Regions from separate parts of the Peribacillus frigoritolerans genome, predicted to be linked through region 1. Evidence: riboswitches for the same ligand, from Rfam matches in the RefSeq annotation. Region 1 holds a riboswitch; each other region holds the start of a gene.
The links. Region 1 has a riboswitch for thiamine pyrophosphate ahead of tenA (thiaminase II). Riboswitches for the same ligand answer to the same signal wherever they lie in the genome.

Region 1 (10,309 bases):
AAATTTGGTCAGGGACGCTGGCCAGTACTAGAGCGGAAATGTTCTTGCGGGGCGGATATCATGGTAAGCGGAAAGCTGTTCAGGAAAGTGACTGACCAGGTATGGGACGCGGAAAAACGCATTCAGGATATGGATGCCGAAGGAGTCGATATGCAGGTGCTCTCACCGGTGCCAGTGACATTTTCATACTGGGCGCCAATTGACCAGGCGCTATATATGTCACAGTTCCAGAATGATTTCATTGCTGAGACTGTGAACAGGCATCCTGACAGGTTCATCGGTCTCGGTACTGTACCGCTTCAGGATTTGAAAGTGGCAATTGGTGAAATGGAACGCTGTAAATTTGAGCTTGGCCTGGCGGGAATCGAAATCGGTACTAACGTAAACGGAGAGAATCTGGATTCACCTGTTTTATTGGAATTCTTCCAAATGGCTGAAAAATGGAATGTCCCGCTGTTTATACATCCATGGGAGACAATGGCAAAAGACCGAACGGAACGGCATAACCTCATGTATACAGTGGCGATGCCGAGTGAAACGGCATTGGCGGCAGCAAGCATTGCATGGAGCGGCGTCATGGAAAAGTTCCCAAATCTGAAAATCTGTTTTGCACACGGCGGGGGCTCATTTCCATATATTTTACCGCGGATCGATCAGGGGTGGGAAGTATGGCCTGAATTAAGAAAAACATCAATGCCACCAAGCCATTATGCACAAAAGTTTTATTTCGATTCCCTGAACTATGATACCCGGAATATTCAGTATCTGATTGACCGTTTTGGGTATAAGAAAGTGCTGATGGGTTCCGACTATCCATTTTTATTGAGAGAAAAGCCTCCAGGTCAAGTGATTGATGACACTCTAAATCTTTCAGATGAAGTGAAAGCGAATCTTCTAGGTCGAAATGCATTGAGGTTCTTAAATTTGGAATCGCGAGGGGAGAAGCATGGAAAAACAGATTAAAGCGCCAGAACAAGTGCTTGAGGAACTTGGGATCATGCTAGAGCCGCCAAGGAAAGCGGTCGGCAACTATGTCAGCCACGTCCGGGTGGGAAATTTGATATTCACATCCGGACAAGGTGTTGATGATTTCCACGGCAAGCTTGGCAAAGAGCTGACGGAAGAAGAAGGATATCAGGCAGCGAGGCAGTCCATGATTAATCTTCTGAGGGTGCTTAAGGATGAGCTTGGAGATCTATCCAGAGTGAAGAAGGTAATCAAAATTCTCGGAATGATAAATTCAACAGAAAATTTCACAGGACAGCCTAAAGTATTGAATGGTGCATCAGATCTGCTTGTTGCCGTGTTTGGAGAGAGGGGCAGACATGCCCGGTCAGCAGTGGGGATGGCCCAGCTTCCAAATAACACTGCAATTGAAATTGAAATGATTGTGGAAATACAAGATTGAGGCACTTGATTTCTAAGCCAGTGTCTTAATTAAAGGGGAGGGATGTTTCATGCAAGCAGCAAAAGCTAGTATAAATACAGCTAAATCGATAGATTGCCGGCACTTTATTAATGGGGAATTCCTGAATCCAAATCAATCCAAGATTTTTGACAATATCAATCCCGCAACGGAAGAAAAGCTTGGATGGGTTGCAGAAGGGGGTATAGAGGAGGTGAATCAGGCTGTTTCTGCAGCAAGACGTGCGCTTAAAGGTCCTTGGAGATCTTTTACCGATAATGAACGCTCTGCGCTTCTAAGGCGTATCGGCGATCTCATTTTGGAAAAGAAAGAAGAACTGACAATGTTGGAAACCCTTGATACAGGGAAACCATATACCCTTGCACTTGAAATGGACATCAAGCGTTCAGCTCACAATTTTCACTTTTTCGCGGACTATATCACTGCACTTGGTAATGAATCCTACAATCAGAACAACATTGCACTTCATTATTCTATTAGGCGGCCCGTAGGCGTGGTAGGAATGATAAATCCGTGGAATTTACCTTTGCTATTGTTGACGTGGAAATTGGCACCGTGCCTGGCAGCTGGCAATACAGCGGTTATGAAACCAGCTGAACTGACACCGATGACAGCGACAAAGTTAATGGAAATATGCAAGGAAGCGGGGGTTCCCGATGGAGTTGTCAACCTTGTGCATGGATATGGTGTAGATTCAGCAGGAGCCGCTCTAAGTGAACATCCGGACGTCGATGCGATTACATTCACAGGGGAAACAAAAACGGGAACAGCGATCATGAAAGCTGCCGCTCCCACATTGAAAAAAATCTCTTTTGAACTGGGCGGGAAAAATCCGAATATTGTATTTGCTGACTCGAATCTTGATGAAGTAATCGAAACGACATTGAAATCAAGCTTCATGAATCAAGGTGAAGTTTGTTTGTGCGGATCACGAATCTATGTTCAGCAAGGTTTGTATGACGAATTCCTTGAAAAGATGGTCGCGCGAACAAAAAAATTAAAAGTCGGTGATCCGTTTGATTCCGATACGGAAGTAGGAGCTGTAATAGGAAAAGAACATTATGACAAAGTGATGAGTTACATTGATTTGGCGAAAGAAGAAGGAGCGAGAATATTAACTGGAGGAAGAAGAGCAGGACAGTTTGAAAAAGGGTTTTTCATTGAACCGACAATCATTGCCGGAGTTACGCGTGAATCCCGTTGTGTACGGGAAGAAATTTTTGGTCCTGTGGTAACGGTCATGCCTTTCGAAACGGAAGAAGAGGCACTGGAGCATGCCAATGACACACATTACGGACTGGGGGCAACGATCTGGACCAATGATTTAAGGAGGGCGCATCGTGTCGCTTCTAAAATAGAAGCGGGCATTATCTGGGTGAATACCTGGTATTTACGTGATTTGCGTACACCTTTTGGGGGCATGAAACACAGCGGCATCGGCCGCGAAGGCGGATCGCATAGTTTCGAATTTTACAGTGAATTGTCTAACGTCACGATTAAATTATAAAGAAGGAGGGAGGTTCATGATCGTTAGTTTAACAGAATGGTCTGCCAGGTTTTTGAAAGCGGAAAAAACAGGAATGGGAATATCGGCCCCCACCAGTGAAATTCCGGATTTGGATGTGGAGGATGCCTATCAAATTCAGCTTGAAACGATTCGAATGAAAACCCAGTCCGGTCTGGAAGTATCAGGTAAGAAAATAGGCTTGACTTCTAAGGCTATGCAGGAGGTACTGGGAGTGAATGAACCAGATTACGGACATTTACTTGATGCGATGGAAATAGAAAATAACGGCTGTATTTCGAGTTTGCGGTTAATCCAACCAAAAGTGGAGGCAGAAGTAGCTTTTATATTAAAGAAAGATTTACATGGCCCCAATATTACGGTTGATGATGTAATCGAAGCAACTGATTATGTGGTTGCTTCGATCGAAGTGGTTGATAGCCGAGTGAAGGATTGGGAGATCAAACTTGCAGACACTGTGGCGGATAATGCATCATCGGGCTTGTATATTCTGGGAGATCATAAAATTCACTTGAGTGAAATCGACCTCCCTTCCATTCAAATGAAACTATATAAAAATGGCGAATTCATTAACCAAGGAACAGGTGAAGCAGTACTTGGAAATCCAGCAACGTGCGTAGCATGGCTAGCAAATGAACTGCATCGGTTTAAAGGTTCATTGAATGCTGGAGAAGTCATTTTATCCGGTGCATTATCAGCAGCGATCAAAGCGAAACCGGGTGACCGTTTTACTGCTGACTTTGGAGAAAAACTTGGAAAGGTATCGGTTAATTTTGAGTGAAAGGAGCCCAGCGGCCTTGAAAAAACTAAAAGTAGGCATTATTGGATCAGGTAATATCGGCACGGACTTAATGATGAAAATTCATCGGTCGGATATTCTGGAAATGTCGGTGATGATAGGTATCGACAAGGAATCGGAGGGTTTGAAGAAGGCTAGGATGCACGGACATCATGTCATTGAAAATGGCATGGATGGATTTTTGGAAAGGCCGGAGCTTGCAGACATTTTATTCGATGCCACATCTGCGAAGGCGCATGTTTTTCACTGCGAAGCTTTGAAAAAGATGAACAAGAAGCTGATAGACTTGACTCCTGCCGCAATCGGACCGTTCATTGTTCCTTCCGTGAATTTAAAAGAAAATTTGAATGAGGCGGTTGTTAACATGATCACTTGCGGCGGTCAGGCGACAATCCCCATCGTTCATGCGATCAGTCAAGTGGCCCAGGTCGAATATGCCGAAATAATAGCGACAATTTCCAGCAGGAGTGCCGGTCCCGGAACCCGTGCTAATATTGATGAGTTCACACAAACGACGGCAAGGGCCCTGGAACAGGTGGGTGGAGCGAAAAAGGGGAAGGCTATTATTCTGCTGAATCCGGCAGAACCGCCACTCATCATGAGGGATACGATTCATTGTCTGCTTCAACCGGATTCCTTTGATATGAAAGCAATAACAGCGTCCATAAATAAGATGGCGGAAAAAGTTTCTGAATATGTTCCAGGATACCGCCTGAAGACAGAGCCGATATTTGATGGGAAACAAATAACAGTCCTTCTGGAAGTGAAAGGGTTAGGAGATTTTCTCCCCGTATATGCAGGTAATTTGGATATAATGACGGCTTCAGCTGTAAAAGTAGGGGAAGAAATCGCTAAAAGCCAATTCGAACACTATGTTTGAAAAAGATAATCGGAACTGTAAAGGTGGGGTTCATTTGCGTAAAGATGTATTGGTGACTGAAGTTGCATTGCGGGATGGGAGCCATGTAGTGGCACATCAATTCACCATCGATCAAGTAAAGAACATGACTGGGAAACTTAGTGCTGCAGGTGTCCCTTATATTGAAGTGTCGCATGGAGATGGACTGGGCGGATCATCCTTACAATATGGTTTTTCAAAAGTGAATGATATTGAATTGGTGAAAGCCGCTGTTGAAGCTGCTGGCCAATCGGTTATTTCAGTACTTTTAATCCCTGGTATAGGGACAATCGACCAATTAAGAGAAGCCGCTCACGTTGGGGCGAAAATGGCGCGGATTGCAACCCATGTAACGGAAGCGGACGTCTCAAAGCAACATCTGGAAGCAGCGAAACATCTCGGTATGGAAGCAATCGGGTTTTTAATGATGTCTCACATGGCATCACCGGAAAAACTACTTGAGCAAGCCGTTTTAATGGAATCCTATGGAGCGGATGCTGTGTATGTTGTTGATTCGGCCGGTTCTTTTTTGCCCCAAGATGTGAAGGCGCGGATCCGTTTACTACGATCAAAGCTTAAAATTGATATTGGTTTTCATGCTCACAATAACTTATCGCTCGCTATGGCAAATTCACTTATGGCAATTGAAGAAGGGGCGAATAGAATCGATGGCAGCATCCGCTGTCTTGGTGCAGGTGCTGGTAATACCCAGACGGAAGTGCTTGTTGCCGTTCTGGATAGGATGGGTATCCGTACCGAAATTGACTTATATAAAATGCTTGATCTTTCGGAGGAAGTTGGAAATACAATCATGCCCAAGCCCCAGGAAATAACGGACTCTAGTTTAATCATGGGTTATAGTGGCGTGTACTCCAGCTTTTTATTGCATGCAAATAAAGCGGCGAAAAAGTATGGAGTTGACGCCCGGGATATTTTGATGGAGCTTGGTCGACAAAAAGTGGTTGGTGGTCAGGAAGATACCATAATTGAAGTAGCTGAGCAAATGGCATTTCAGAAAGAAGGGACTTTAAGATGAAACTAGATCAACTGGCAAAACGGGTAGCCGAATCGCAAAAAAATGGTCTTGAAATGGATAAGCTTACATTATACAATCCTGAACTAACAGTAAATCAAGCGTATGAAATTCAGAAGTTGAGCATTAATGAGACACTTACTGGTGATAACAGATTGATCGGATGGAAGATGGGCTTGACGAGCAAAGCCAAACAACAGCAAGTAGGGGTAGAGGAAGCAATCTATGGCAGGTTGACATCTGACATGGAACTAACTAAACCAGTATTAAAAGTTGGGGAACTCATTCATCCGAGAGTGGAACCTGAATTTGCTTTTTTGTTCAAGGACGAACTGAAAGGTGCAAATATAACGGCGAAAGATGTCTGGCCGGCTGTAGAATGTGTATTTCTTGCTCTTGAAGTTATTGACAGCCGTTATAAAAACTTTTCTTTTACACTTACCGATGTAGTAGCGGATAACGCATCCTCAGCCAAAATCCTGCTTAGCAATCAAGCTTATTCACCGTATCACACGGACTGGGCTCAAGCAGAAGTTACGCTTTATCAAAATGGTGAAATGCAAAAGAGGGGTCGCGGTGAAGCTGTGCTCGATCACCCGATTCATTCGATTGTGGAGCTTGTAAAAATGATTAACCGGGAAGGACTTTCCATCCAGGCTGGAATGATTGTTTTAGTAGGCGGAATTACAGATGCCGTATCGATACAGGCAAGCGATGAAATAATAGCAGATTACGGTGAACTAGGGAAACTGACATTACATGTTATAGCGTGAAATATGGCAAAGAGGAGGGAATATATTGCGTGAGGTCAATGCTTCGGAAGTGGTAGGTAATAGTAGATTTGGCCGTTTTCATATAATGGTCTTCATGTGGTGTTTGTTCGCAATTACCTTTGATGGATTTGATATAGCCATGTACGGAGTAGGTTTGCCTTTGATGATGGAGGAATGGAACTTGACGCCAGTCGAAGCTGGCGGAATTGCAAGTTACTCATTGTTCGGTATGATGGTGGGAGCACTCATTTTTGCACCTCTTGCGGATAAAATAGGGAGAAAAAAAGTGCTTGCCATCTGTATATGTCTATTCAGTGTTTTTACATTACTTTCAAGTTTTGCCCCGGATCCTGCCTTTTTCTCGGTTATGCGATTTATAGCGGCCTTGGGAATGGGAGGATTAATGCCAAACGTCATCTCCCTAATGGCGGAATACTCACCCAAAAAGAATAAGGTTCTCATTGTAACCGCTATGTACTGCGGTTATTCTATCGGAAGCATACTCGCTTCTTTAATTGGAATGTATGTGATGGAACAAATGAGTTGGAGGGTTTTGTATTGGATAGGGGCGCTTCCCTTGCTGGCACTGCCATTCTTCATGAAGCAATTTCCTGAATCGCTTTCCTATTATGTTATTCGAAAACAAGGAGAAAAGCTTGCTGGAATCCTGAATCGCATTGATCCAGACGGCGACTATAAAGAGTCGGACGATTATGAGTTTGCCAAAGTCCAAGAAAGGGCAAAGGGCTTTCCAGTCAAGAAACTCTTTGAAAATAAGCGCACTCTTAGCACATTTGCGTTTTGGGTAGCTGCCTTTAATTGTTTACTTATGGTATACGGACTCAATACATGGTTACCCAAAATCATGCAGCAGTCCGGATACGGCCTTTCATCCAGTTTATCTTTCAATCTTATATCGGGAATAGGACAAATTGGCGGATCGATAATTGGAGGGTATTTAGTTGGGAAAATAGGCCATAGAAGAGTACTTTTATCCCTCTGTGCCATGGGTACGGTCTGTTTTGTTATATTAGGTTTGACCTCAAATGCAGCAGCATTATATATTCTGATCGCTTTTGGAGGGGCCAGTACAGTCGGCACGATGAATTTGGCCAATACGTATATATCCGAGTATTATCCGCGGGAGATAAGGTCCACCGGGATAGGTTGGGCCTTGGCTTTTGGTAGAATTGGAGCGATTGTTGCCCCAACATTAATAGGATTACTGCTCGCTGCTAACTATTCACCACAAAATGCATTCATGGCCTTCACGGTTCCGAGCATAATGGCTGCCTTGGCGTTACTCGTTGTGAAAGAGAGGTATGGCAGCTATGATAAACTGCAGCTTGAGGAAAATATAAAACTAAAAGCTACATCGAATGTATAATATTGTTCTCTAGTAGATGGCCTATATGTCAGCGGACAGTCATGCAACTGTTCCCTGCCATATAGGCTATTTTTAGAGAATAAAAGATTTCACGAGTAAAGTTGGAGAATTCACGAGTAAACCAGCTAAATTCACGAGTAAACAGGCCAAACTCACGAGTAAAACAGCTAAATTCACGAGTAAAACGGCCAAACTCACGATTAAAGCAGCTAAGCTCATTAGTAAAACGGCCAAACTCACGATTAAAGCAGCTAAACTCATTAGTAAAGCAGCAGAAATCCCATGTAAACATCAATTTCACGAGTAAAACGGCCAAACTCACGAGTGAATTACGTAGCGAAACCCATTGATTAAAGTGCCGTTAAACTGCTGGGTAAATGGGGGTTATGCAAGATTGAAAGGTTAGTAACCCTAAATCATTAAGTTGAAAACTTTCCGTAATACGTTTGACAATTGGATTTATCGTGTTAATATAAAGGCAAATGAAATTTAATATACAATTTGTACCACTAGGGGTGCTTTATAGGTGAAAGTTGATTTTTACCGCAGAAGCTGAGATTAAAGTATGACTTTAAGACCCTTAGAACCTGATCTGGTTTATACCAGCGTAGGGAAGTGGGGTCTGGAACAATACGTTTCTGTATTATTTCAAGTACAACCACTTTCTTTACGTTTAAGAAAGTGGTTTTTTGTTTGCAAAAAAAGGGGTGATAAAAGGTTTTTTTCCGTAACATTTCTTGAAAAATATAATTTGGAGGTAATGGACATGAAGTTTTCAGAGGAAATTCGTCAGGAAGCTGATCATATTTGGGAAGCTAGTTTTAATCACCCGTTTGTTGCAGGAATAGGAGATGGCACATTGCCATTGGAGTGTTTCCGTTTTTATGTCATGCAAGATTCCTATTATTTATCTCATTTTGCTAGAGTTCAAGCTTTAGGGGCAGTCAAAGCTACGGATTTACATACAACAAGCAGGCTTGCGGGCCATGCACAAGGAACATATGAAGCGGAGTTGAAGCTTCATGAGAATTTTTCTGAGAGATTAGGCATCACAAAAGAAGAACGGGATAATTTCAAACCTGCCCCGACTGCTTATGCTTATACCTCCCATATGTATCGTGCGGCATATTCGGGACATTTAGGGGATGTTATTGCAGCTATCTTGCCGTGTTACTGGCTGTATTATGAAATAGGTGAAAGACTGCAAGGGTGCATGCCGGAAGAGCCGATTTATCAAGAATGGATAGCGGCTTACGGAGGGGAGTGGTTCCGCACTTTGGTGGAAGAGCAAATTGCGAGGCTTGATGAGATTGCTGAAAAAGTGACAGACGAAGATAAGGAAAGAATGAAAGAGCATTTTATCCTCAGCAGCCAATATGAATACTCATTTTGGGAAATGGCTTATCGTTTAGAGACATGGCCTGTGCATAAGGAAACACTAGAAGTATAAAGGGGAATGAAACAATGAAAAAAGGATTGAAATTAACGGACATATTGGTCACGATCGTAATTGCGGTAGCATTTGGAATCGTTTATATCCTTTGGGGTTCGATCTATTATTCCGTTAAACCATTCGGGTTACATTTGGATCAACTTATTTATGGAATGTGGTTTATAGCTGGCCCCGTCGCCTTTTTAATTTTACGGAAACCGGGTGTGGCACTTTTGGCGGAGATAGCAGCAGCTTCCGGGGAGTTCTTTCTTGGTTCACCATGGGGGCTGACCGTGCTGTTATATGGGGTGGTACAAGGTTTGTTCGCGGAACTGGTGTTCAGGGCGTTCAAATATAAAAAATTCAATATGCCGGTGGCCGTTTTAGCTGCGATAGCTTCCTGCCTGGCATCAGTTATCATGGATTTTGCATACGGGGAAATAGGTGCGCTTTCTACTTGGAATCTATCGTTATTCATGATAGCGAGGTTTTTGGGTTCCATATTCTTTGCAGGTGTGACTGCTTATTATCTAGTTAAAGTCCTGGAAGCAACAGGTGTAACTAATCTTGTGCGTCCGGTTTCAAATAAAGATTATGCAGAACTGGATCAAAAGTAGAGGTTGAGGGCCATGGAACCAATCGTTTTTGTTGAAAAGTTAAGAATGAAATTTCCCGGTGATGAATCTTTAATATTCAAGGACCTATCACTATCGTTTGATCAAGGAGAAAAAGTGCTATTGTTGGGACCATCAGGATGTGGTAAGTCGACTCTTTTACAAGTGTTAAGCGGATTGATTCCAAATTCTATCGAAGTACCGATGAAAACGGAGAAATTGAAATGCCCTTCTTCATGGGGATATGTTTTTCAAGACCCTGATAGTCAGTTTTGCATGCCATTTGCCGATGAGGAAATTGCCTTCGTCCTTGAGAATCTTTCCGTCCCTAAAGAAGAAATGAAAGAGAAGATTCAAAATCATTTCCGTAAAGTAGGATTGAACCTGGGCCATACAAGTATTGGAACATTATCAGGCGGGAT
Region 2 (10,309 bases), 1.7 Mb from region 1:
GGAAGAGGGAAGAAGCACTCCTTAACAATTGATCGAAATGCATTACCGTCAGCCCCCATGGCTGGCGTTTTTTTTATTACATAGGGGATTGATTAAAAGCATAAATATGGGAATTCATGATATGAGATGGTACACTTACTGCATATCTGCACAGTAACAATCATTTAATAAGGAGTGTAAAGCCGGAATGGGAACGTTATGGTTCAATGGGTCGATTTATACGATGGTTAAAGAAAATGATCAAGTGGAGGCAGTCTTCACTGAAAAGGGGGTAATTGTTGATACCGGCAGCCTGGACCATTTGAAAAATGAATATGCCGGCAATATTTCCAGGGAAATCGACTTAAAAGGACAAACGATGCTGCCGGGGTTAGTGGATAGTCACCTTCATTTGGTCGGGCATGGAGAAAGGCTGCTTCGTTTAGACCTCTCTTTGATGGATAGCAGGGAGTCCATCATGAAATCCTTGAAGGAAAAGTGCTCAAAGACCCCGGTTGGAAAGTGGATCGTTGCCGAAGGGTGGAATGAAAATGAATGGCCGAGACCTGAATTGATATTACGGGATGAACTTGACGCGATTTCGGCAGATCATCCCATCGTATTGAAAAGGATCTGCCGGCATGCCCTGATCGTCAACTCCCGTGCCCTTTTGGAAGCGGATATTAAAGAAGATATTAAAGAACCTTCAGGCGGGGTGATCTGCCGTTATCCTGACGGACGTTTAAATGGTTTATTTAAAGAAAGTCAGGCGCAGAACCTTATTTTAGACAGTCTTCCCGGCATTGATCAAGAATATATCGAAAACGCGCTCACAGAGGCCATAGAAGACGCATATAAGCTGGGTTTGACTGGCGGACATACTGAGGACCTCCATTACTATAATGGCTTCATGCCGACATATCAGGCGTTTAAATCGGTAATCGAGGACCGGGAAATGGCCTTTCGCGCCAACTTGCTCGTCCATCACGAAGCGTTTGAAGAAATGCTGGCAGCAGGCGGCGGCTATCAGGAAGGTACGCGATATATCAAATTCGACAGCATGAAGATCTTTACCGACGGCTCCTTAGGCGGACGCACAGCCCTGTTGAGCGAACCTTATGTAGATCAAAAGAATACGAATGGAGTCGCGATATTCACTGAAAACGAGCTTCAGGAATGGGTGAAAAAAGCAAGGGCTGCCGGAATGCCGATTGCTGTCCATGCGATTGGCGATCTTGCTTTTGAATACGTCTTGAATGCTATTGAAGCCCTCCCCCCGGAAAAGGGACAGAGGGACCGGCTCATCCATGCGCAGATTGTGCGGCCGGAGCTTTTGGAGCGGGCGGCAAAGCTGCCGGTAATTTTTGATATCCAACCGGGTTTCGTCCCGTCCGATTTTCCGTGGGTGGAAGAAAAGGTACCAGCCGATCTATTGGAATCCTCCTATGCCTGGAAAACCTATTTGAATTTGGGCATCATTTGTGCGGGAGGGTCGGATGCACCCATTGAACCATTAAATCCGATTTTGGGCATTCATGCAGCTGTCACAAGGATGAAAATCAACAGTGAGGACCGTACCGTGTATGGTTTGTCTGAAAGGCTTTCCGTATACGAGGCTTTCGCACTGTATACCAAAGGGAGTGCTGCAGCAATCGGCCAGGAAAAACGCCGTGGTATGATCAATAAAGGGTACGATGCCGATTTTACCGTGTTTAATCTGGATGTCTTTGCTGTTGCACCGGATGATCTCCTGAAAGCCGAGGCGGTCATGACGGTCATCGATGACAAAATCATGTATGATAAAAATTAACAGTTGCAAAAAAAGAAATGGAAATACAAAATTGTTAGTTGGAGTTAGATAAAGGATGTAAATGGAAAGAAGGCTTGTTATGAAAGTGGATGAACAAAAAGAAGGGGCGATTTATGCAGCCCTTTCTTACATGATGTGGGGAGTTGTGCCGATTTACTGGAAGTTCCTTCAGGGAGTCGGTGCAATAGAAATTTTAGCTCAGAGGGTATTATGGTCTTTCGTGTTCATGCTGGTTTTATTGATGTTCATGAAAAAATGGCAAGCGTTTCTTGATTATGTCAAAAACATAATGGGAAATCCGAAACTCTTTACGGCATTACTAACGGCGTCACTGCTTGTTACAGCTAATTGGGGAGTGTTCATCTGGGCCGTTAACTCAGGACGGATCCTCGACACGAGCCTTGGATATTATATCAATCCGCTTGTCAGTGTACTATTGGGCGTGATAGTCCTAAAAGAAAAATTGAGCGGGGCCCAAATCATTTCATTCCTGCTTGCAGGAATCGGAGTCTTGATCCTTGGCATTCATTTCGGCACGATCCCGTGGATCTCTCTTGTTTTGGCCATGACCTTTGGATTATACGGTCTGGCAAAAAAAATGATCAAGGCCGAATCGGCGATCGGGCTGACGCTCGAAACGATGATGGTAACGCCTCTGGCCCTTGGTTACCTGATCTACTTGATGAACCGATCAGAAATGCAGTTCTTTACAGATGGAAGCACAAGCTTGCTGTTGGTGGGCGGCGGGATTGCCACGGCATTGCCTCTTTTATATTTTGCAAAAGGGGCGGAGAAGATCCCGTTATCGATGCTTGGCATTTTTCAGTATATCGCTCCGACCTTATCTTTATTGATCGGGGTATTCGTCTATCATGAAAGTTTCACGAAAGCACATCTTTTAGCCTTTTTGTTCATATGGTCAGCCTTGGCTGTTTATACACTATCCATAACGAAATGGGGTCAGGCAAGTGCCCGCAGGTTCAAAGGCAAAGGGAATATTGGTGCGTGAAAAGAAAAAATGCTTGGGAGATCTCTCCCCAAGCATTTTTTTATGCATATAAAACAAAAAGGTCATGAAAGGTATATCTTCGAACCTATTTCAGAAACAATACAATTGGAAAGGCTGACAGGACAGTGATCGGGCTTTGCTCGGGGGATATTTAGTTGAAATTGTCTATAGAAGGAACTATCCAGGAAAATGATATGTGTTGTCAAGAATGCTGATATGGTGGCGTACGGCTTTCTATTGCTATTTAATTCATTGATGATTCCCTGTGCAGTGGTAATCCCGATCCCGTGGCCATAAAAGAGGTTTCTCCCTAATAATATGGCATTTTCACCTTGCCATTCAGGAGTTGTCTCGTCATGATCAGGGTTTATGAAGTAAACGCAATCCCCTGGTAAATAATCCCGTCCTTGGTGAATGATAAGAGCCATATTCCTTGGAGGGCGAAAGTCATATAAAAATAGGTCTGAAAAAAGATAGTCGAAATTCCTGGGGCCGATTAAATCCAAAATCGCCTTTAAAAAAGTGACGACTATTGCTGTCCCGCATTCGAAGGCATAAAGCCTTCCATTCATGAAAATGTCAACAAGCGCAGCATGAGGGAGAATCCCTGGCTGAAGGGTAAAGGTGCCATCCTTTGAAAGGTGCCAATATTTTTGATTGGATTGAGATTCCTCAAGTGTGGAAAATTCCGGACCACTTTTATCCAACGCAATAGCTGCCTCTATGACTCGGTTCCTCAGCTGTATCTCGAAATTAAAATCCCCAAAGTTCCGGTATTCAAAAACGTTAGAATCTTCCGCCAAGCATTGAAGAGTTTCAAGTGATTTGGCAGATGCTGTACCTGGTTGGATTTGACTGACATCTAACCATTTGTGATTAATCTTTATCATGATCATATCCACCTTTTGCTTATGAAATTAAGGGTTTAATAAAACCGGTAAACAAAAATGTCTACAGGTAATGCTCATTATATGAATGCTTGCAAAGAAATGACTATTTGATAAGTGTCCGCCACCGTTGCAGCCAAGAATGATTAGAAAGGAAAGAGGCAGAATTATTTTGCTTTCAATGATTTTCGTTCCAAAAGATGTTTTGCAAGAAATCCTAAAGTGCCAGGAATACCTTTCCAATTAGTGAGAAGAAGCAAATTAGTATTCCTTTTTCCCTATGAATTGATATAATGAGAGAGAAAAGTTCATATGTGCGAGAAATGTAGGGGGGCCAGTACTGCTGGCTGAGATTGCATCCTTTAGATGCTGACTCTTTGAACCTGATCTGGATGATGCCAGCGGAGGGAACATATTATTACTGATTTTCTGTTTTGTATGTTAACGTCCGAATTCATCTTCGGGCGTTTTTTGCTTTTTTATCCAGTATTTGAATAGAACCTGGAGCCCCATTATGGTTCCGGCATATGGATCTTATAAGATGTGTAGGAGGATAATGACTTGAATAAATTCTTACCACTGTTAACTTCGTTGTTCCTTTTGGCTGGATGCGGTGCAGGCGGAACTAATGAAAAAGAAGAAGCATCTAAAAATGAAGAATTAAAAAAGGTATCGGTCGTGCTCGATTGGACACCGAATACAAACCATACAGGATTGTATGTAGCCAAGGAAAAAGGTTATTTTAAAGACCAAGGTCTTGATGTGGAAATTATCATGCCAGGTGAAGCTGGAGCGGATAAGCTTGTCGCTTCAGGAAAATCTGAATTTGGCGTGAGCTACCAGGAGGGCATAACGCAGGCCCGCGTGCAGGGCGTGCCGATTGTTTCGGTTGCTGCCGTCATCCAGCATAATACCTCTGGATTCGCTTCCCCTGAGGCAAAGAACATTAAAACTCCCAAGGATTTTGAAGGGAAAACGTATGGTGGCTGGGGGTCTCCGGTTGAAAAGGCCATTATTGATTCACTAATGAAAAAAGAAAATGCGGATGTAAATGAAGTGGATATAGTCAATACAGGAGACATGGATTTTTTCACTTCGGTTAAAAGGGATATAGATTTTGCCTGGATTTATTATGGATGGACAGGCATTGAGGCTGAGTTGCGAAATGAAAAGCTTAATATGGTTTACTTAACCGAATACTCAGATAAGCTTGATTACTATACGCCTGTTTTGACTACAAATGAAAAGATGATAAAAGAAGATCCCGAAACTGTTAAAGCATTCGTTCATGCAGCATCGAAAGGGTACCAGTTTGCGATTAAGAATCCTGCTGATGCAGCAGACATGTTAATTAAGTCTGCGCCGGATCTTGATGCAAAACTAGTTAAGAAAAGCCAGGAGTGGCTTGCAGCCAAGTATCAGGATGATGCTCCGCGTTGGGGTGAACAAAAACTGGAAATCTGGAAGAATTACAGTGATTGGATGACTGAAAACAAGCTTCTTGAAGGTGATTTCGATCCTGAAAAGGCATTTACCAATGAATTTTTACCAAAATAGGAGGAAATACAATGGCCAATTCATTAATTAGTATACAAATTATCCCTAAAGGGGAAAATGTCATCCCTATGGTCGATGAAGCAATCAAGATCATTGAAGAATCAGGTGTCAAGTATGAGGTTCACCCGCTTGAAACGACAATGGAGGGCGAGCTTTCCGAACTTTTTGCCGTGATAGAAAAAATGAATGTAAGAATGATTGAAATAGGATCGCCGAATGTCATTTCGCAAGTGAAAATATTATATCAGCCAAGCGGGATTACGATGGATACGTTAACGGAGAAATATCGGGCATGATCGGAAGGGGAATTTGGAAGAAGGGGGCTCCCTTCTTTCTTTTATTATTGTTGCTGATAGTTTGGGAGTCAGTGACAGTCTTATTGAAGGTTGAAGAATGGCTGCTTCCCGCTCCATCGGCCATTTTCATAGAAGGAATTGAGTCGTCGCGCAATCTTTACGGACACCTTATATCCACAACCGAGCTTGCGTTGTCGGGCTTTTTTATTGGAAGCTGCATCGGCTTATTGGTTGCTGCAACCTTACACCTATTTCCAGGTGTGAAGGACGCGGTTTATCCTCTGCTCATACTATCACAAAATATACCTATCATAGTTTTGGCCCCGCTTTTGGTGATCTGGTTTGGCTTTGGCATGCTGCCTAAGTTAATCGTGATTTCGCTTGTATGTTTTTTTCCGGTTGCGGTTGCATCATTGGACGGTTTTCGCCAGACACCATACGAACTTAAGCATTATTTCAAGATGATGGGAGCGGGAAAGAACCAGTTATTTTGGAAGCTGGAATTTCCCCACTCAATCCCGTTCATTTTCTCCGGCCTGAAAATTTCGGCCACCTATAGTGTAATGGGTGCGGTTATTTCAGAGTGGCTCGGGGCAAAATCGGGGATTGGTGTTTATATGACGCTCGCGTCTTCTGCGTTCAGGACAGACCGGGTGTTTGTTGCCATTTTCATCATCATGGGAATGAGCCTGATCTTTTTTGGAATCATCACCTTCCTGGAGAAATACTTAGTTTCTTGGAAGAGAAAGGAGGGCGGCAAGGATGAAGCTGGAAATTAAAGATGTCTCCTATTCTTTCGATGGTAAACAGAATATATTGGAGAATATGAATTTTCATGTGGGTGATGGGGAATTTGTCACGATCCTTGGGCCATCGGGCAGTGGTAAAAGTACATTGTTCCACTTGATCGGCGGTATTTTGAAGCCGGATCATGGCATCATTTCACTGGATGGTAAAAAGATAAATGGTTTAAAGGGCCATATCAGCTATATGCCGCAGCAGCCTTCCCTTTTACCTTGGAGAACGGTATTGGAAAATGTTTTGCTTGGAAGTGAACTTGCTGGGATCAAAGATAAAGAAAAGGCAAAAGCCCTTTTGAGGAAAGCTGGATTAGAAGAGTATGAGAAAGCATATCCGCATGAATTATCAGGAGGCATGAAGCAAAGGGCCGCATTCATCCGGAGTATCTTAAGTCCACAGGACTTGATGTGCCTGGACGAACCCTTTTCTGCCTTGGATGAACTGACAAGATTGAAAATGCAAAAATGGCTGTTGTCGGTTTGGGAAGAAAATCGGAGGTCGGTGCTTTTTGTTACGCATAGCATAGATGAAGCGGTTTTCCTATCCGATAGAATTTATGTGTTATCAGCAAAACCGGCTGCTGTCATCAAAGAAGTGAATGTTCCATTTCCAAGGCCAAGAAGTGAAGAACAGCTTCTTAGTGATGAATTTTTTCATTTGAAAAGAGAGTTATATGCAGCATTAATGCCAACTCTTTCTACTTAAGTAAGGAGGCTATTAAATTTTGAGAATCATTGACAGCCATATCCATTTGGATAAATATGATGTTGTTAAGCGGAAGCAGATTTTGACTGACATGGAAAAGGTTCATTTGCAATCCTTGCTGACTGTTTCCATGAATTTGGCTTCTTCGATTAACAATCATCAGCTTTCACTGAAAGATTCCCGAATTAAGCCTGCCTTTGGCTTTCATCCAGAGCAGCCCCTCCCGAGTGATGAAGAAGTGAACGAATTATTGAACTGGATGCGGGAACATCGTCAAGATATGGTTGCCATAGGTGAGGTTGGACTGCCCTATTACTTAAGGCAGGAAAATCCTGATATTGATAACTCAGCGTATATAGTGATACTGGAGAAGTTCCTGGCTTTTGCTAAAGAGGTGGAAAAGCCGGTTATCCTTCATGCCGTCCACGAAGATGCACCTATCGTTTGCGACCTTTTGGATAAGCATCAAATCACAAAGGCGCACTTTCATTGGTTTAAAGGCGATATCCGGACAGTCGAAAGAATGGCCGAAAAGGGCTACCGCATTTCGATTACACCTGATGTTTGTTATGAGAGGGAAATACAGGATCTAGTTTCGGCATACCCACTTAATCTGATGATGATTGAAACGGATGGCCCATGGCCGTTTGAAGGGGTTTTCGAAGGGAAATGGACCCATCCCGGCATGATGCATGACAGTGTGCGTCAAATTGCTTCGATTAAAGGGTTGCCGATTGAAAATGTTTATGAAACCCTTTATCAAAATACGAAAGATTTTTATCATATATAAAGGTACCGGCTATCATCTCCGGTACCTTTTTAGTTCGTTCAAAGGAAGGTCCTTTTAACCTTTTCCCAAAAGGAATTGTCTTTTAGCTTAACGGTCTTGATGACTTTACCGCTTAACCGGACCTTTACCTGTTCGACATGATTGATGCTTAAGGCTTCATTGTCCATTCCGATGATCGGATAGCTTGGTCCGTTTTGTTCAAGGTGGATGGTCAACGTCCTATCACCGCTTAGAATGAATGAGGAACCTAAGGTCCGATAGGTATTATTATTGATGGAAGCAAGCTCGCTCACTTGAAAGCAAGGGAGAAGGGGATCGACAACGGCCCCATTGACCGATTTATTATAGGCGGTGCTTCCTGTCGGAGTCGCAATAATGATTCCGTCCCCGCGAAAAGTTTCAAAATGGAGTCGATCAATGAAAATATCCATGATGAACGTTTTGGTGATGGAAGACCGGATACTGAGTTCATTAAGGGCATAAAAGGAGGGCTGATCATCCAATTGGATATCGATGGTTGGATATTTACGCACCTCAATTTGCTCTCTGGTCATGGCATCGATCATTTTATCCGTATCTTCCAAGTGGAAATCGCAATACATATTCAAATTACCTGTGGTGGAAATGCCCGCATATAAACAGTCATCCCTGAACCCGGTTTTACGGGCTGCCTGCAGGAATGTGCCGTCATCACCGATGCTTACGATGATGTTTGCTTTTGTGAAATCCTGGATGACTTCATACGAATGTTGCTTCGCCAAGTCTGACAGGTATTCAACCTTGCTAAGCATCTCTGCATTCGGTGCATGGAAAAAATAAATATTCCTTCGAGTGTTCATCATGATCCCTCCTAGTATGTATGTTTATGAAAGGGCTTTCTTTTCTTTTGAAAAAGGAAAACCGCAGTACAAAATGCAGCTGCACATTTCGTACATTTTTATATGACATAGTTTATCATGGAATGAAGCATTTTTGTTATTCGTTTGAGGAAGCAGTATTAACTCGATAGCGAAGCAGTTCCTTTTAGGAAGTGAAAAGCGAATAATGGTATAATGAATTCTCAGTAAGGGCTCTTTAAATCCCTGCCATACAAAGGGTATATGACCAATTGGTGAATAGGGTTCGGATATAAAAGAAAGTAGGTTATGTGTATGAAAGTACATATCATTGCACCGTATGAATCAATGATTCCAATTATAAAAGCGTGTGTGCCTCTTTATCCAGACATAGAAATAGGGTATTCCATAGGCGACTTGGAAAATGGTGTTGAACTTGCAAAATTGGAAGCGGAAAACGGAGCGGATGCCATAATCAGCAGGGGAGGGACGGCCAAGTTAATTAAGAAATCGATCAATATTCCAGTGATTGACATGCACCTTTCCGGTTATGATATGATCCGTTCCCTGACATTGGCCAGTGAGCTTAAAGATAAAACGGCCATCGTAGGATTTTCAAATATAACATCAGGCGCCCAATCGATTATTGACTTATTGGACCTTCCTTTACAGGTTTATACGGTCCGTGAATCAAAAGAAGTAGCTCCTCTCATTTTGACTTTGAAAAACGAGGGTTATAAACAGATTGTTGGTGATGTGATTACAATAAATACAACCATCTCTTATGGCATGAAAGGATTCCTCATTCAATCGGGAAGGGAATCAATCATAAGGGCTATCAATGATGCTAGGGAAATGATTGCCTATCTTCATTACAAAAGCGACATCAATAGGATGTTTGAAAGGCTTTTAGTCAAAGAAGTCCACAATATCGTCATTTTAAATAGTGATAACCAAATCGTCTATGAGCATTTAACGGATTTTGACTTCAATCCATTGACCGATGATCAATATAGAACCATGAATGGAGAAGTGAACGTAAGTAAGCAGCTTCATACCAGTTTTTCACAGGATGGCAGCAGTATAGAGGTAGACGGCTTTTGGCATGATGGTTTGTACTCTTCATATGGTGTTTATGTATTAGATGCCAGTTCGATGAAACGATTCGAACAAAAAGGGGTGCAGATTAAGGAAGCTTCCATCTCAGAACCGATTGCCATGGATACAGTTCTCATAAATAATGTAACATCGCTATATAAGAACCATGAAATCATTCACTTAAAAGGAAATCGAGGGACGGGTAAGGAGTTTCTTGTAAATTATATACATAATGAACAAACTAAAAATGGAAAGCTTCTTATAATTGATTTCAAAGAATTCAAGGAAGCTGATCTTAACAAGCTCCCTCTTGAGCATATCCGCACCATAACTCTGAAAAATATCGATTGTCTAGATGATTATGAACCATTAAGAGAATTTCTAAGCATTTGCTGCAGAAAAAGTCTATCGATATTCATTGTATCAAATGTTCAAATCAACGAAGCCATTGCTGGACATTTTGCAATAAACACGATTCATATGCAGGATTTATCGCAACGAAAGAGCGATATAGGAAACTTATCGAAATTCTTTTTATCCT
Region 3 (10,309 bases), 870 kb from region 1:
TTCACCTCATGCATCCAGATTTCCTTATCCATTCTTGATATTGCATCGATTAATCGCACACGAAACGTTCCTGTTCCTTCATCCTTTTGAAGGTTTTTGGCAGCTAGTTCCCCTGAAATGCTCATGGTTGAGATACCGGCAATCGCCGCAGAATAGAAATCATCGGTGACTCCGGAAAAAGTGCCGATAAGAGCAGTGGACATACAACCGGTACCTGTAACATTAGTTAATAGGAGGTTCCCGTTATCGATGATGGACGTACGTTTTCCATCGCTGACAGCATCCTTCGCTCCGCTGACCACGACGATGCAATTCAATTTATTTGCCGCTCGAGCAGCCAGCTCTGCATTGCTGACCGCAAGCTCCTCCGAATCCACCCCGCGAGTAACGGTATCCCCACCAATCAATGAAAGGATCTCACTTGCATTGCCGCGAATGATTTGGAAAGTAACCTTACTTAGGAGCTCTTTCACTTGCTCTGTTCGATAGGCGGTGGCACCAACTCCCACCGGGTCCAAAATGACCGGGATATCCAGGTCATTTGCCGTCTTACCGGCAATCTCCATTGCTTCCAAGGCTTTATCATCGATCGTACCGAAATTCAGGACCAATGCATCCGCTAATTTGACCATATCCGCCACTTCTCTTGGGCTCGATGTCATCACTGGTGAACCACCGATGGCAAGGGTGGCATTTGCACAGTCGTTGACCGTAACAAAGTTGGTGATTTGGTGAACGAGTGGTTTTCTTTCTTTTACCTTTACGAATAAATCAGCTGCGGAAACCTTCATATTAAGTCACTCCGTTCTTTTTTTTGAATATGAATGAAAATGATGGACAGGTCCATGACCTTTACCGATTGAAAAACTATTGCGTATCGCTTCAGAAATATAAGTCTTGGCCTGTTCAATCGACTCTTGCAATGGCAGTCCATTAGCCAGGTTTGATGTAATGGCGGATGATAGGGTACAGCCCGTACCATGAGTGTTTTTTGTATGTATGCGCTCTCCCTTGATCCAGTGGAAGTCAGTTCCATCATAAAAAAGATCATTTGGATTTCCCGCTGCATGGCCCCCTTTAAGTAAAACGGCTTTGGGACCCATTTCTTGTATTGAAATGCATGCCCTGTAGAAATCTTGTTTCGTCCGAATCGACAAGCCAGTAAGTACTTCCGCTTCCGGTACATTTGGTGTTACAAGTGTTGCAAGCGGAAGCAAATCCATTTTTAAGGCGGAGACAGCCTTTTCGTCGAGCAAATGGTGGCCGCTTTTGGAAATCATGACAGGGTCAAGGATAACGATGGCAGGCATGAAGGTTTTAAGGGACGCAGCGACTGTTTCCACGATTTCTTTTGATCCAAGCATGCCTATTTTTACTGCATCGACAGGAATATCTTCAAAGATAGCTGCAATTTGGTCCGATATGATAGCTGTTTCAATTGGCTGTACTGAACGGACTTCCATTGTATTTTGTGCGGTTACGGCTGTTATTGCAGACATTCCAAAGACCCCATGTGCAGAAAATGTTTTTAAATCCGCTTGTATTCCAGCACCGCCCCCTGAATCAGAGCCGGCGATGGTTAATGCTGTTTTCATAAAAAAACCCCTTCATATAATTATTTTTTAGAAGTATTTTAAGTAATATGAAAGCTAAAATCGCACCTGCGAATGAACTGAGCATAAAAGCCGGTAAAAAACCAAAAAGAGCCGCTTTTTCTCCTATTAGGAGGATGGCAAGTGGATAACAGGCCAGGGAACCGAGAATGCCGGTCCCGATTACTTCACCTAAACAAGCGAATTTTAAGCTTTGTGTTTTTCGATAAAGGATGGCAGCCAAAAGTGCACCGATCATGCTGCCGGGAAAGGCGAATATTGAACCGGTACCAGACATGTTTCTAATGATGGAAACTAAGAAAGCTTGTGTCACAGCATAAGCAGGCCCCAATAGAACGGCCGTGAGGACATTTGCCAGATGCTGAATAGGAAAGACCTTTGCAAATCCTGCAGGGATGAAAATAAATGAACTGGTCAGCGTCGTTATAGCCGTGATCATGGCAGTTAACGTCAGTTTCTTGATGGGATTCATCATCATGTCTGCGACCTACAGCGGCCAATCCTGCTCATTTTGAACCATATCCCAGAATAAATATTCATATCGGGAAGTAACCAAAAAGTGCTTTTCTAATCTAAGAAGTTCCTTTTCTGGCATGCCTTCCGTCAATTCTTCCAACAATGCGATCAGCCACTTGTGTGCTTCCCCGAATTCAGGTGATGAATAGGACCTTATCCAATCTGCGTAGCGATTGTTTTCCAATGCTGCTCCATTTTGTTCTTTTAGTAGCAAACCGATTTCATAATAATCCCAAGCGCAGGGCAGGAGACAGGCGATCAAGTCTGCCAAAGTCCCATGCTGAGCTGTATTTAGCATGTAACCTGTATAGGCTAGAGTGGTGGGAGTAGGTTCTGTTTCTTCCAATTCCTTGGCACTGATCCCGAATTCGGAAGCATATTGCCGATGGATATCCATTTCCACTTGAAGGGTTTCATTTAAAATGCTCGCAAACTTTGCCATGGTTTCGATGTTATGAGCTTTGATGACACCTAAAGCAAAGAGCTTGGAATAATCCATGAGATAGATATAGTCCTGCTTCAGGTAATAGGCAAATTTCTTTTCAGGAAGCGTGCCGTTTCCAATTGCCTGGACAAAGGGATGTGAATGGTTCCTTTTCCAAATCTCTTTTGCCCGTGCATGAAGTCTATCACTGAATGTTTCTGTTTTAATATTCTCCATTGTTCATCCTCCTTTAGAATGGTTCCCGTTGATAATGAAAAACCCCGTTCCTGAATACGGAACGGGGTAGATGGATATAGTCTGTAAATGGACGATATCATCCACTTCCCTCCGCCGGTATGAGCCGGTTCAGGTTCAAAGGGTCCGGAACTATTTCCATCTCAGTCTTAAAAAAGACTCCCCTAGTGGTGTGAATTGTATGTAATTACTGACATCATATCAGAAAGACAAGAAAATGCAACCCGTATTTGAAGAGAGAGCACATTATGTCCAGGAAAAAAGGGAGAACCAGGTAATTGACTTTTGATGATTATTAGGATAGAATCATTTCTACATCATTTATATATCGAATTCTTATCCAGAGAGGTGGAGGGACTTGGCCCAAAGAAACCTCGGCAGCGGACCCGTTTTGGGAACTGTGCTAAATCCAACAAGCATATGCTTGGAAGATAAGAAGAGCCGTACGGACACTGTCAGCCTCTTCTTGAATTAGAAGGGGCTTTTATTTTTGGAAATAACGTTTAGTGACATAATAGAAAAGGTATATATAATTTGGTGAAAATCAAACAAGTTGATAAAGTTAGCTAACTAGAAGCAGGCTCTAGGATGACTAGGAAAGGAGCCATTTACATGGCAGAATTATTTAAGAGGATTGAACAGAGGAAGGCAAAGCTCATTGAAGAGCTATTGGCCAATGGAGTATACAAAACCTCTGATGAAAGGCACCTTTATGATGCCCCATTAAAAGTGCTCGAAGATGAATATAGGATAGTTATAAATAGACCTAATAACGAGTCACCTTCTGAATGGATGACATAGTAAGCGATGGACTATATTTTGGGTTCTGGGATAAGGTATATGATGTAAGCATTCACAGTCTACACTAGTGGATGCTTTTTTGGGTTTAATAGAAAATGACATAAAATATACATAATTAAAGAATAAAGTAGGTGTTTTGTCACATTTGACCTATAAAATAACACATTTTATTTCTGGAAAATAGTTGATTTTAACTAGTAGTTTCATTATGATGAAAGTGTAAAAAAATTGAATAAATGGGAGGTGGCATATAATGCCTTGCCGTAAGGTAACTATAGAAAGAATTGAAGAAAAGAGACAGGAAATGTTCAAATTAGCAGCAAGTTACGGCTTAACAAGTCTGCTAACTGTTCAAGCCAGTCAAGAATTGGATACGCTATTAAATGCGTTAGCAAGTAAAAGAGAGTCTGAATATTTTTCCCTCCAAAAAGCATAAATTAGCCAATTCGACCTGTATTAATTTGAAAAAGCTACTGCTCAAGGCAATAGCTCTAAAGAATTATATTAAATATCGACACGTTTACCGAGAATGATCAAATCCCGCTCAATGCCATCCAGCTCGGCAACTTGAGGTAAATGTGCCCATTCTTCAAACCCGAATTTGGAAAAAAGCTTAAGGCTCGGTATATTGTGGGCGAAAATGAAACCCAATATAGTCTTAATACCTAATTTTGGACTCAATTCAATTGCCTTTTGAATCGAAATTTGTCCGATTCCTTTTCCCCGGAAATAATCATCAATATAAATGCTGATTTCGGCAGTGAAATTATATGCCGGTCGGCCATAGAAGGATTGAAAGCTCATCCATCCAGCAGTTTTCCCTTCTATAGTAATGATATATAGCGGTCTACTTTCTGAATGATGTTCCTCAAACCATTTAACCCTCGATTGAACGGATACAGGCTCCGTATCCGCCGTGACCATTCTTGAAGCAATTGTCGAATTATATATTTCAACAATTCTGGGTAGATCAGATAGTTCTGCCTCTCTAAACTCTATGTGCTCTTCCATGATTTAAACTCCTAACTATCATTTATTCAATCTCCAGAATGAAGGGTAATCCCGTTTTTTGTTTAAGGGACGGTAAATGACACTCAATCCATTGAAAGTTTTTTATTATCATACACTCTTTACTCTTTATCTGACAATTCCTTTTTTATGTTACGTCTGCAGGTTTTTGGGGTATGTAAAGGATTAAATACTTCTAGTAAAAAGACAGAGGAGAACCAAATGAAAAAATTGTCAGTTTTTTTGATTATAGTACTGGTTATATGTTTTGCTGCATATGAGTTTCAGGCCTCGGAGTCGGAAGATGTGCAAAGGGTGATGGCTTTTGGAGATTCGTTAACCTATGGAAAAGGGGATAAGGACGGGGAAGGATATATAGAAGGCCTGGAGGATGAATTGAATAACCCGGAATCGGAACAAAAGGTGAGTTTTTGGAATTACGGTATAAAAGGCCAGGAAACGGATGGGGTGATGAAACAGCTTGATGATTACCGCATTAAAACGAAACTTGATGAAGCCGATACTTTCATCGTTTATATCGGAACGAATGACTTGATCAATAGTAACGGCGGGGACTTGGAGAAAATCAGTGATCGTAAAATCAATGAGGGTAAACGGGAGTATATCAGCCATCTGAAAAAGATTACGGCAACACTGATAAAGGCAAACGATAAAGCGGATATTCTGGTAGTGGGACTATATAACCCGATTAAAGGAAATCAAAAACTTGAAAAGCACATTCGCGATTATAACCAGTCAATAAAGGGAATAGCGGATAAAGACAAAAGGATGTTATTCATTCCTACGAATGATCTTTTTGAAGGTAAAAAGAAAACAGAGTATTTCAGTGATAAGTTACATCCGAACGAAAAAGGGTATCAGCTCATTGCGAATCGGGTTTTGAAAAGTTATGATTTCAAATGAAAGCAAAAATGCACAGAAAGACATTCTGTGCATTTTTGCTTGCTAGGAATTTAATATGGCTTTTAGTTGCGGGAACTGCAAATCATGGAGCTGCTTGTATCTGCCGTCGTTTTGCAATAACTGTTCATGTGTTCCTTTTTCATGAACCTGCCCTTTTTCCAGGACAATTATTTGATCGGCATCATGAATGGTCGATAAACGATGTGCAATGACTATTGAAGTCCGGTTTATCAATAAACGTGACAAAGCTTCCTGTATCAAATGTTCGGATTCTGTATCCAAGGCCGCCGTTGCTTCATCGAGAATGATGATTTGCGGATTTTTCAAAAGTGCCCTGGCAATGGCAATGCGCTGTTTTTGTCCGCCTGAAAGCTTGACTCCGCGCTCTCCAATTTGAGAATCATAACCATCAGGAAAGGCACTGATAAAGTCATGCGCATTTGCCGCTTTGGCGGATTCGATGATTTCATCATCTGTAGCATCAAGTTTTCCATACACGATGTTATCACGGATGGAACCGTTGAATAAAATGATATCCTGAGAGACAACTCCCATTTGTCCCCTTAATGATTTCAGTGATACATTTTTGATATCATGGCCATCCATTTTAATAGTTCCATCTTGCGGGTCATAAAATCGGATCAAAAGGCTCGTGATGGTCGATTTTCCTGCACCAGAGGAGCCGACCAGAGCGGTTACTTGACCAGCTTTCATGGTCAGGTTTAAATTGCTGAGCACGGGAACACCCATATCATATGCAAAATCAACACATTGAAATTCAATTTGCTTTTTTATGGAAGGGAGTTCAATGGCATTTCCCTTGTCACTTATTTCAGGTTGAGTTTCCAATATTTCATTTATCCGCTCAAAGGCGGCGGCTGATTGCTGGACAATGCTGATGACCCGGCTAAAATTGCGAACGGGACTCTGCAGCAACCTTAAATAGGCGAGGAAGGCAACTATTAATCCTATTGTGAATTCACCTTCCATCACTTGCCAAGCACCGAACACAATGACTGCTACAAGACCGATATTGTTCAATAAATCAATAATCGGACCGAACATGGAACGTAGTCGAACGGACTTAACGTTTGCAGCCATATTTTCCTGATTACGCTCGGCAAACCGCCTTGATTCGAACTCTTCATTTGTAAAAGATTGAATGAGCCGCATTCCTGAAAGGGAATCCTGTAACTGGTTGCTGACATCTCCTGCGGAACTTTGCACAGACCTAAATGACATCCTGATGCGTTTTCCGAATACCCTTGTGATATAGAACATGAACGGGAATGTAAAAAGAAGGACAATGGTCAGCTTCCAGTTAATGAAAAGCATATATACCGCCACGGCAATGAAAGTCACCGTGTCTGTCAAGACTTGAAGCATGCTCGAAGAAATGAGCTGCTGCAGTAAGTTGACATCATTGGTCAACCGGGACATTAAGTCACCAGTACGGTTTTTGTCAAAGAATTTCATATCCAGTGTTTGAATATGGTCATACATGCTATTCCGTATATCCATAATAGCCTTTTGACCGACCTTGGAAACGATATAGCTGTTAAAGTAGTTCAGTAAAGCCAATAAGATGCTAGCACAAAGAATTCCTGTGCCAATCCAGATTAACAAATCATATCTTTTTTCGGGAATGACTTTATCAATCGTAAACTGCGTCAACTGGGGGATGGAGAACTCAAGCAATGAAATGAAAAGCATTATACATAAAGTCAAAGTGCAAAACTTCCATTTGGATGGTACCCGATTGAACATTTGTTTGAGCATCAACCATATGCTTCCTTTTGAGGGTATTGCATGCAGGGCACTGCGGCCTTTGTGGCTGAATGGAATATGTCCTCCACTCATAAACGATCACTCCTATTTAGACTATCCATGATGAATTTTGAAAGTCATTTGAATTTTACCTTAATGACTATCATAGAGCTTTTAAAAAAATAGACAACTTTTAATCGGTTCGTTTCTGTCAAAAAGTATTATTATTTTACACTTTCCTATAGGACATGGAATAATTAAAGGAGATTAGCGAGTCTTATAAGAGGAGATGCTAAAAATGAATGAAAATGAAAAAATCAGGGAAGAGCTTTTAAATGCGGTCAACGGACTATCGGATGAACAGCTGAACGCCCATCCTGAAACAGGACGATGGAGCATCATCCAGGTATTGGATCATTTATATTTAATGGAGAGGGCCATAACAAAGACCATATCCGATAAATTGAAAAGTGACGATAGTGTTCCTGCTGTGGATAAACCGATCGAGCTTACTTTAAATCGTGAAGTGAAGGTCCAGGCCCCGCCATTTGTCATTCCGTCAGAATCATACCAAACTTTGAGTGAGGTTAAGGAAAAGTTGTCCGAATCCCGAAAAGCTTTTGTACAGGTCGTTGTCCATGCAAAGGAAATTGATCTCGAACAAAAGTCTTTTCCACATCCTTTGTTTAAAGATTTAAGCTTGAAGCAATGGATCCCGTTCGTGGGACTTCATGAAAAACGGCATTTATTGCAAATTGAAGAATTGAAAGCAAAATTATAATGGAAGAAACTCATCCGTCTTAGGTTGAGTTTTTCACTTTCAGACAGATATTCGTAAAGGAAGGATTTTTCAGTGAAAGCCACTTGGGTAAGGACATGTTTGGTATTGGGCTTTTTAGGATTGTTACTGGGGCTCTTGTTCAAGTATATGCTTCCTCCTGATCTGGATGAAATCGAACTGACTGACGAGCTGAATCCGATTGTCGCCGAAAAAAAAGACGAGCTCATTCAATTGGCTAATGACAAAGGCATCCCGGTTATCATTACGGCGGGGTTCCGGTCTATAGCCGAGCAAAATGAGCTATATGAAAAGGGCAGATCAGACTCGGGCAACATCGTAACGAATGCAAGAGGTGGCGAGTCGCTGCATAATTTCGGTTTGGCGATAGATTTTGCCCTCCTTAACAAACAAGGCGAGGCCATTTGGGACATGAGTTATGACGGCAACGATAATGGAAAGTCGGATTGGATGGAAGTCGTAACCATCGCTAAAGAGTTAGGTTTTGATTGGGGAGGGGATTGGGCAGGGTTCAAGGATTATCCGCATTTACAAATGACATTTGGCTTAAGCCTGCGTGAGCTGCAGCAAGGCAAGCAGTCAAAAGGGCAGTGAAAGCAGTGGGCTTCGCTATAGGCCGCATAATTTTGACTAATAGCAGGAAAATAAGCATGTGAATTGCTTTACAGGTAAGAATTCGATAAAGTGGACTAGTGAGAAATCAGACATAAAGGAGTGCAGTCACCATGGAAGAAACAAAAAATTGCCGGGACTCTTTGGTCATAAAAACAAGCCTTGTCCTCCCGCCGGATACAAATAATATTGGTACGATGTTCGGAGGCAAATTAATGGCATACATTGATGATGTAGCGGCTATATCAGCCATGCGTCATGCTCGAAGCAACGTCGTTACTGCATCAACTGATTCTGTCGATTTCCTGCACCCTATTCACGAAGGAAATGCAGTTTGCCTTGAAAGCTTCGTGACGTATACGGGCAGAACATCAATGGAAATCATCGTAAAGGTGATTGCAGAGGATTTAGTTACAGGGGCGCGGAATTTATGCGTCATTTCCTTCTTGACATTTGTTGCCATTAATGAAGAAGGTAAACCAATTCCGGTTCCGCGTTTGGTTCCTGAAACAGAGATGGAAATGAATTTAAATGAATCAGCAAAACAACGGGCCCAGATAAGGAAAAAACGAAGGGAAGATACACAGTTCATTGCTAGTACTTTCGGAGTGAAACTGCCATGGACCGATCAATCAAATCCAGGATTATATAAATAAGATACGCATCCCTTCTTTCTTATTAATGATTGAGACCAAATTCATTGTGATTTGGTCTTTTATTCAACGCCAGGGGTTTGGGGGAAAAATCAGTACTCACATCTTACAGCTTAAAAAGAAATGTGAAAAGACGCTTGGATAAGTCCAAGCGTCTTTCTTATGTTATGGTTTGATACTATTAGCACTTTAGTCATCGCTTGCTAAAATACCAAAGAAGCGCAAGATGTTAATGAATAGGTTAATGAAATCAAGATATAGATTCAAGGCCATGAGCGGTACTTCTTCGGCTGTTACCCCGTAATGCTTCATTCGATTGAAATCATATAAAATATAACCACTGAAAACTAAAATCCCGATAAAGGAAAAGACCAGCATGGCTGTAGAGCTTAATGGAGAGAAAATGTTGAATATGCTAATGACCACTAAAGCTAGCAAGGCCGCAAATAACATCCCTCCCAAGAAAGAAAGGTCCCTTTTGGTGGTTGTGGCATAAATCGCCAGTCCTCCAAATACGACTGTCGTCGTCACACCTGCCAGGATCACCACATTTGCCCCTGCAGCAGCTAGGTAGTGTGCGATGATCGGATAGGTCGTAATTCCAGAAATCAACGTGAAACTATACAAAAATGTGTAGCCGATGGCTTTTTTCCTCCGCAATATGAATGCTCCAATCAACATGGCGATCTCAAGTATCGCCAAGGGAAGAAACAACGATGGCGGTACAAGAGTGCCTAGAGCCATCCCTAAAACGGAAACGGCAAGTGATAAAGCGAACGTCCGCATGACGGACGGCATATATGTTTGTACAGTTTGTGAATACATTCAATCACCTCATCATTTATTTTCTACCGTTTTCTACGAATCTGTTTTAAAAAGGTTTCATTGCATTACATGAAAATTAGGTGTTTTTTTAAAAGTATTGAAATATATATGA

Region 2: linked by a shared signal. The riboswitch ahead of ABOA58_RS20080 (ABC transporter substrate-binding protein) and the one ahead of tenA (thiaminase II) in region 1 are both predicted to bind thiamine pyrophosphate.
Region 3: linked by a shared signal. The riboswitch ahead of tenA (thiaminase II) and the one ahead of tenA (thiaminase II) in region 1 are both predicted to bind thiamine pyrophosphate.

Annotation. Positions count from the first base shown of each region.
Region 1 covers NZ_CP158190.1:2,391,745-2,402,053, forward strand. Annotated here, with positions in the region: gene ABOA58_RS11735 (amidohydrolase family protein) at 1-963, shown strand, start outside; gene ABOA58_RS11740 (RidA family protein) at 947-1,408, shown strand; gene ABOA58_RS11745 (aldehyde dehydrogenase) at 1,458-2,933, shown strand; gene ABOA58_RS11750 (2-keto-4-pentenoate hydratase) at 2,950-3,732, shown strand; gene ABOA58_RS11755 (acetaldehyde dehydrogenase (acetylating)) at 3,749-4,630, shown strand; gene dmpG (4-hydroxy-2-oxovalerate aldolase) at 4,665-5,684, shown strand; gene ABOA58_RS11765 (2-keto-4-pentenoate hydratase) at 5,681-6,454, shown strand; gene ABOA58_RS11770 (MFS transporter) at 6,480-7,841, shown strand; gene ABOA58_RS11775 (hypothetical protein) at 7,914-8,102, opposite strand; TPP riboswitch at 8,343-8,472, shown strand; gene tenA (thiaminase II) at 8,608-9,291, shown strand; gene ABOA58_RS11785 (ECF transporter S component) at 9,306-9,890, shown strand; gene ABOA58_RS11790 (ABC transporter ATP-binding protein) at 9,903-10,309, shown strand, end outside.
Region 2 covers NZ_CP158190.1:4,096,169-4,106,477, reverse strand. Annotated here, with positions in the region: gene mbcS (acyl-CoA synthetase MbcS) at 1-32, shown strand, start outside; gene ABOA58_RS20095 (amidohydrolase) at 188-1,789, shown strand; gene rarD (EamA family transporter RarD) at 1,869-2,798, shown strand; gene ABOA58_RS20085 (protein-glutamine gamma-glutamyltransferase) at 2,861-3,688, opposite strand; TPP riboswitch at 4,003-4,112, shown strand; gene ABOA58_RS20080 (ABC transporter substrate-binding protein) at 4,247-5,242, shown strand; gene ABOA58_RS20075 (thiamine-binding protein) at 5,254-5,538, shown strand; gene ABOA58_RS20070 (ABC transporter permease) at 5,535-6,317, shown strand; gene ABOA58_RS20065 (ABC transporter ATP-binding protein) at 6,301-7,044, shown strand; gene ABOA58_RS20060 (TatD family hydrolase) at 7,064-7,834, shown strand; gene ABOA58_RS20055 (NAD kinase) at 7,873-8,673, opposite strand; gene ABOA58_RS20050 (PrpR N-terminal domain-containing protein) at 8,986-10,309, shown strand, end outside.
Region 3 covers NZ_CP158190.1:1,518,169-1,528,477, forward strand. Annotated here, with positions in the region: gene thiM (hydroxyethylthiazole kinase) at 1-791, opposite strand, end outside; gene thiD (bifunctional hydroxymethylpyrimidine kinase/phosphomethylpyrimidine kinase) at 798-1,595, opposite strand; gene thiW (energy coupling factor transporter S component ThiW) at 1,564-2,085, opposite strand; gene tenA (thiaminase II) at 2,101-2,790, opposite strand; TPP riboswitch at 2,880-2,984, opposite strand; SAM riboswitch class I at 3,142-3,246, shown strand; gene ABOA58_RS07535 (Fur-regulated basic protein FbpA) at 3,421-3,609, shown strand; gene ABOA58_RS07540 (aspartyl-phosphate phosphatase Spo0E family protein) at 3,863-4,045, shown strand; gene ABOA58_RS07545 (GNAT family N-acetyltransferase) at 4,114-4,620, opposite strand; gene ABOA58_RS07550 (GDSL-type esterase/lipase family protein) at 4,840-5,541, shown strand; gene ABOA58_RS07555 (ABC transporter ATP-binding protein) at 5,584-7,401, opposite strand; gene ABOA58_RS07560 (DinB family protein) at 7,607-8,089, shown strand; gene ABOA58_RS07565 (M15 family metallopeptidase) at 8,162-8,701, shown strand; gene ABOA58_RS07570 (acyl-CoA thioesterase) at 8,833-9,375, shown strand; gene ABOA58_RS07575 (Bax inhibitor-1/YccA family protein) at 9,562-10,197, opposite strand.